2 regions of the Streptomyces sp. BBFR102 genome follow, and region 1 is predicted to be linked to the other one. Evidence: predicted binding sites of a transcription regulator. Region 1 holds the regulator's gene; the other holds the start of a gene.
What was found. The regulator HrcA, encoded in region 1, represses chaperone genes, less so after heat shock. The targets are predictions, from matches to a motif close to TTNGCACTCNGNNNNNCNGAGTGCNAA.
Positions count from the first base shown of each region.

Region 2: the regulator HrcA is predicted to act here: its motif matches at 2,057-2,083, upstream of groL (chaperonin GroEL).

Region 1 covers NZ_CP195757.1:1,527,552-1,530,956, forward strand. Annotated here, with positions in the region: gene dnaJ (molecular chaperone DnaJ) at 1-1,015, opposite strand, end outside; gene hrcA (heat-inducible transcriptional repressor HrcA) at 1,016-2,032, opposite strand; gene ACSLIC_RS06955 (MBL fold metallo-hydrolase) at 2,252-2,992, shown strand; gene ACSLIC_RS06960 (DUF3097 domain-containing protein) at 3,002-3,405, shown strand, end outside.
Region 2 covers NZ_CP195757.1:3,372,749-3,376,153, forward strand. Annotated here, with positions in the region: gene thrC (threonine synthase) at 1-754, shown strand, start outside; gene ACSLIC_RS15090 (MoaD/ThiS family protein) at 824-1,102, shown strand; gene ACSLIC_RS15095 (cold-shock protein) at 1,545-1,748, shown strand; gene groL (chaperonin GroEL) at 2,271-3,405, shown strand, end outside.

The DNA of each region.
Region 1 (3,405 bases):
CGTCGAGCTTGCCGGGCGTGGTCACCTCGACGTGCACGATCAGGTCGCCCCGGCCGCCGCCGCGCAGGTGCGTGACGCCCCGGCCGTGCAGCGGCACCGACTGGCCGGACTGGGTGCCGGGCCGGATGTCGATCTCCTCCATGCCGTCCAGCGTCTCCAGCGGCACCTTGGTGCCGAGGGCCGCGGCCGTCATCGGGATGGTGACCGTGCAGTGCAGGTCGTCGCCGCGCCGCTGGAAGACGGAGTGCGGCAGCTCGTGGATCTCGACGTAGAGGTCGCCGGCGGGGCCGCCGCCGGGGCCGACCTCGCCCTCGCCCGCGAGCTGGATGCGGGTGCCGTTGTCGACGCCGGCCGGGATCTTCACCGTCAGCGTGCGGCGCGAGCGGACCCGGCCGTCCCCGGCGCACTCGGGGCAGGGGGTGGGCACCACGGTGCCGAAACCCTGGCACTGGGGGCACGGGCGGGAGGTCATGACCTGGCCGAGGAAGGACCGGGTCACCTGGGAGACCTCACCGCGGCCGCGGCACATGTCGCAGGTCTGCGCGGAGGTGCCGGGGGCGGCGCCCTCGCCGTTGCAGGTGTTGCAGACGACGGCCGTGTCGACCTGGATGTCCTTGGTGGTGCCGAAGGCGGCCTCGTCCAGCTCGATGTCGAGCCGGATCATGGCGTCCTGACCGCGCCGGGTGCGCGAGCGGGGGCCGCGCTGGGACGCGGTGCCGAAGAAGGCGTCCATGATGTCGGAGAAGTTGCCGAAGCCACCCTGGCCGAAGCCGCCCGCTCCGCCTCCGCCGCCGTTCTGCGACAGGGGGTCGCCGCCGAGGTCGTAGACCTGCTTCTTCTGCGGGTCGGAGAGGACCTCGTAGGCGGCGTTGATCTCTTTGAAGCGCTCCTGCGTCTTCGGGTCCGGATTGACGTCCGGGTGCAGCTCGCGGGCGAGTCTGCGGAACGCCTTCTTGATCTCGTCCTGGGAAGCGTCGCGGCGCACGCCGAGTACGGCGTAGTAGTCCGTGGCCACTTACGACTCCGCCAGGATCTGTCCGACGTAACGTGCCACTGCGCGTACCGCTCCCATCGTTCCGGGGTAATCCATGCGGGTCGGTCCGACCACGCCGAGTTTGGCGACTGCCTCGCGTCCCGAACCGTAGCCGACCGAGACGACCGACGTGGAGCTGAGGCCCTCATGGGCGTTCTCATGACCGATCCGTACGGTCATGGCCGAATCCTTCGCCTCACCGAGGAGTTTGAGCAGGACGACCTGTTCCTCCAACGCCTCCAGGACGGGGCGGATGGTGAGAGGGAAGTCATGCCCGAAGCGCGTGAGGTTGGCGGTGCCGCCGATCATCAGCCGCTCCTCGGTCTCCTCGACCAGGGTCTCCAGGAGCGTGGACAGCACCGTCGAGACGGTGGGCCGGTCCTCGCTCTCGAAGGACTCGGGAAGGTCCTGCACCAGCTGCGGCACGTCGGCGAACCGGCGCCCCGCGACCTGGCTGTTCAGCCGGGCCCGCAGGTCGGCCACGGAGGCCTCGCCGAACGGCGCCGGGCAGTCGATCATCCGCTGCTCGACCCGGCCGGTGTCGGTGATCAGCACCAGCATCAGCCGGGCCGGGGCCATCGACAGCAGCTCCACGTGCCGGACCGTGGACCGGGTCAGGGACGGGTACTGCACGACCGCGACCTGCCGGGTGAGCTGCGCGAGCAGCCGCACCGTGCGGGCCACCACGTCGTCGAGGTCGACGGCCTGGCCGAGGAAGTGATGAATAGCACGCCGCTCGGGCGCCGTCATCGGCTTCACGTCGGCGAGCCGGTCGACGAAGAGGCGGTACCCCTTGTCGGTCGGGATGCGCCCCGCGCTGGTGTGCGGCTGGGCGATGTACCCCTCGTCCTCCAGTGCGGCCATGTCGTTGCGGACCGTGGCCGGGGAGACGCCGAGCCGATGGCGCTCGGTGAGCGCCTTCGAGCCGACCGGCTCCTCGGTGCCGACGTAGTCCTGGACGATCGCGCGCAGGACCTCCAGCCTTCGTTCACTGAGCACCGCGCACCTCCCAGTCGCCTGCCACGCCCCCGCGTCCCCCGCGGGCCTCTGCTGGCACTCACCTCGCGCGAGTGCCAACCACGTCGCGGACCAGTGTACGGCTGACCGGTGCGTCCGCGGCAAGGCCGGGGCGCCCCGGCCCGGGACGCCGTGGCGAAGTCACCCGGTACCGCCGGGTATGCCGCGCGGCGCCTGAGAGGGTGGAGCCGTGATGAGGCGATGAACGCGAACGGGACCGGGCCGCAGCCGCGCTGGGAGTGGGTGGCCCCCGGCGTCGGGCGGGTGCGGCTGCCCCGCTGGGACGCGACGGCCGGGCTGGTCGTGGGCCCGGCCGGCGCCCTGCTGGTCGACGCGGGCGCGTCCCTGCGCGAGGGCGCCTGGCTGCGTCGCGCGGCCGAGCGGGCCCTGCGCGAGCGGGGCGGGCCCCGCCGTGTGACGCATCTGGCACTGACCCACGCCCACTTCGACCACGTCTTCGGCGCCGCCGCCTTCGCCGGCGCCCGGGTGCACGGAGCCGTCGGCCTGGACACCGCCCTCACCCGCACCGACGCGCTGGAGGCCGACGCGGTACGCCACGGGCTCGCCTCCCGCGAGGCCGGGGAGGCCGCCGGCACGCTGGTGGTCCCCCGGCACCCGGTCTCCGGCGAGGCCGTGGTGGAGCTGGGCGGCGGGCGCCGGGCACTCCTCGCGGGCCTGGGCCCCGGACACACCGCGCACGACCTGGCGGTCCTGGTCCCCGGCACGCCCGACGTGGTGTTCTGCGGCGACCTGGTCGAGGAGTCCGGACAGCCGCAGGCCGGACCGGACGCGGTGCCCGCGCGCTGGCCCGAGGCGCTGGACCGGCTGCTGGCGCTCGGCGGCCCCGACGCGGTCTACGTGCCGGGGCACGGGGCGGTGGTGGACGCCGCGTTCGTCCGGGCCCAACGCGATGAGCTGGCCCGCCGGTTCGCCCTGTCATAACGTCTGCCCATGCGCAGCTACCAGCCGGACCTGACCCCGCCGTGGAAGAAGCGGAATCCCGCCCCCGAGGCCGAGGCGGTGCCCGGCCTCGTCGTGGAGGAGCCCGCCAGCGGCTTCTGCGGCGCGGTGATCCGCTGCGAGAAGTCGGCCGAGGGGCCGGTGGTCACCCTGGAGGACCGGTTCGGCAAGCACCGGGTCTTCCCCATGGTGGAGCGCGGTTTCCTGCTGGAGGGCCGCCCGGTCACCCTGGTCCGCCCGAAGGCCGGGCGGGCCCCGGCCGCGCCCTCGCGGACCGCCTCGGGGTCGGTGGCGGTGCCCGGCGCGCGGGCCCGGGTGGCACGGGCCGGCCGGATCTATGTGGAAGGCCGCCACGACGCCGAACTGGTCGAGCGGGTCTGGGGCGACGACCTGCG
Region 2 (3,405 bases), 1.8 Mb from region 1:
CAAGGTCGTCATGGCCGCGGTCTACGGCGGCGACCTGGTCGGCATCGAGGGCAACTACGACGACGTGAACCGCTTCTGCTCCGAGCTGATCGGCGACCCCCTCGGCGAGGGCTGGGGCTTCGTCAACGTCAACCTGCGCCCGTACTACGGCGAGGGCTCCAAGACCCTCGCGTACGAGATCGCGGAGCAGCTCGGCTGGCGGCTGCCCGACCAGATCGTGATCCCGGTCGCCTCCGGCTCGCAGCTGACCAAGATCGACAAGGGGTTCAAGGAGCTGATCGCGCTCGGGCTGGTCGAGGACCGTCCGTACAAGATCTTCGGCGCCCAGGCCGAGGGCTGCTCGCCGGTCTCCACCGCCTACAAGGCCGGGCACGACGTGGTCCGCCCGCAGAAGCCCGACACCATCGCCAAGTCGCTGGCCATCGGCAACCCGGCCGACGGCCCGTACGTCCTGGACATCGCCCGCCGCACCGGAGGCGCCGTCGAGGACGTGGACGACGCGCAGGTGGTCGACGCCATCAAGCTGCTCGCCCGTACCGAGGGGATCTTCGCGGAGACCGCGGGCGGCGTGACGGTCGGCGTCACCCGCAAGCTCATCGGGGCCGGGCGGATCGACCCGTCCCTCACCACCGTCGTCCTCAACACCGGCGACGGCCTCAAGACCCTGGACGCCGTGGCGCCCACCACCGGCCCGACCGCGACCATCCGGCCAGACCTGGACGCCTTCCGCGCCGCCGGTCTCGCCACCTCCTGACGCCGTCGCCCGCGCGTCCGTGACGCGCCCCCGCCCGTCCCGCCGCCCCAACTCCCGGAAGGCTGTCCCATGAGCGTCAACGTCCGCATCCCCACCATCCTGCGCACCTACACCGGCGGCCGGTCCGAGGTCCCCGCCGAGGGCGCCACCCTCGCCGAGGTCATCGCCGACCTGGAGGAGAACCACGCCGGCATCGCCGCCCGCGTCCTCGACGACCAGGGCAGGCTGCGCCGCTTCGTCAACGTCTACGTCAACGACGACGACGTCCGCTTCGAGCAGGGCCTTGAGACCGCCACGCCCGACGGCGCCGGCGTCTCGATCATCCCGGCGGTGGCCGGCGGCTGCTGAGCCTCCCGCGCCCGCGGAACCACCCGCGCCACCGAATTGCCCTCTCCGCTCCATTCCCTCCCGGGAAAGCGGAGGGGGCAATTCTGCATGGTTGAGCGCGATAGAGTTGGGGAACAGGCTCCCGTGTTTGTGCCAGGAGCATATGAGCCGCCGTTCTCCCTCCGGCGGACTGCAGGCAAAGTAGCCCGGCCATTCGCCCCCATGCGCGCCTTTTGCCGGGCCCGACTTGCCCGGAACTCCGGCGCATCCTCCCGTTTCCGTCCGTCCCCGGCCTTCGGATTTCTCGTCCGACTGACCTGTTGCAGACGGCAGTTGGGCAGATACATTCAGCGGCGGTCGACGCGTTCCGGCGCACACCCCCGACCGAAGGTTGGGGGGTGAGGTCTGACCCGGGTCCGCGAAGTGCGGGCCTGTGCAAGGGCCAGTAATAGGGGAGTTAGGCATGGCTCAGGGCACCGTCAAGTGGTTCAACGCGGAGAAGGGCTACGGCTTCATCGCGGTCGACGGTGGTGCGGATGTATTCGTCCACTACAGCGCGATCCAGATGGACGGCTACCGCACCCTTGAAGAGGGTCAGAGGGTCGAATTCGAGATCTCGCAGGGTCAGAAGGGGCCGCAGGCGGACATGGTCCGCGCGGCTGCCTGAGGCGCCGACCGCACCACACTCACCAGAGGGCCCGCTCCCGTCACCGGGGGCGGGCCCTCTGCCATGCCCGACGGGGCGACCTCGAACGCCGACCGGGCTGGTGGCCTCAGACGCCGACCGGGCTGGTGGCCTCAAGCGCCGGCCGGGCTATAGGCGGCCCGGCCGGCGCTTGAGGCCGTCTTTGAGGCCCGCCGGCGAGCGGACGGCTCGTCAAAAGACAGCCCGGCCGGCGTCTGAGGCCACCCGCATCCGCCGGCGCGGACAGGGCACCCCCAGCCGACGGGCGCGGGGCCGAAGGCCCCTAGCGCCTTGCACTCTCCTACCCCGAGTGCTAATTATTGCGTTAGCACTCTCCGAGTGAGAGTGACAGAAGGACCGGGTCGGTGAGGCCCGCAGGCCGCGCGGGGCAAGGAACCGCGAGGCAGGCAGGCCGTCCGTCGCGGGCGCCAACACGGTCCGGAGTATCCACCCTCCCCCAGACAGAGTCCGGGGGGACCCCCAGTCCTGGGAGGACCACTTCACATGGCCAAGATCATCGCGTTCGACGAGGAGGCGCGGCGCGGTCTCGAGCGCGGGATGAACCAGCTCGCCGACGCCGTCAAGGTCACCCTCGGCCCCAAGGGCCGCAACGTCGTCCTCGAGAAGAAGTGGGGCGCCCCCACGATCACCAACGATGGTGTCTCCATCGCCAAGGAGATCGAGCTCGAAGACCCCTACGAGAAGATCGGCGCCGAGCTGGTCAAGGAGGTCGCGAAGAAGACGGACGACGTCGCCGGTGACGGCACGACGACCGCGACCGTCCTGGCCCAGGCGCTCGTCCGCGAGGGTCTGCGCAACGTCGCCGCGGGTGCCAACCCGATGGCCCTGAAGCGCGGCATCGAGAAGGCCGTCGAGGCCGTCTCCTCCGCGCTGCTGGAGCAGGCGAAGGACGTGGAGACCAAGGAGCAGATCGCCTCCACCGCCTCCATCTCCGCCGCCGACACCCAGATCGGCGAGCTGATCGCCGAGGCCATGGACAAGGTCGGCAAGGAAGGCGTCATCACCGTCGAGGAGTCCCAGACCTTCGGTCTGGAGCTTGAGCTCACCGAGGGTATGCGCTTCGACAAGGGCTACATCTCGGCGTACTTCGCCACCGACATGGAGCGGATGGAGGCGTCGCTCGACGACCCGTACATCCTCATCGTCAACTCCAAGATCGGCAACGTGAAGGACCTCCTCCCGCTGCTGGAGAAGGTCATGCAGTCGGGCAAGCCGCTGCTGATCATCGCCGAGGACGTCGAGGGCGAGGCCCTGTCGACCCTGGTGGTCAACAAGATCCGCGGCACCTTCAAGTCCGTCGCCGTCAAGGCCCCGGGCTTCGGCGACCGCCGCAAGGCCATGCTCGGTGACATCGCCATCCTCACGGGCGGCACGGTCATCTCCGAGGAGGTCGGCCTCAAGCTGGAGAACGCCGGTCTCGACCTGCTGGGCCGCGCCCGCAAGGTGGTCATCACCAAGGACGAGACCACGATCGTCGACGGTGCCGGCGACAGCGACCAGGTCAACGGCCGCGTCGCGCAGATCCGCGCCGAGATCGAGAACAGCGACTCGGACTACGACCGCGAGAAGCTCCAGGAGCGTCTGGCGAAGCTGGCCGGCGGCGTGGCCGTCATCAAGG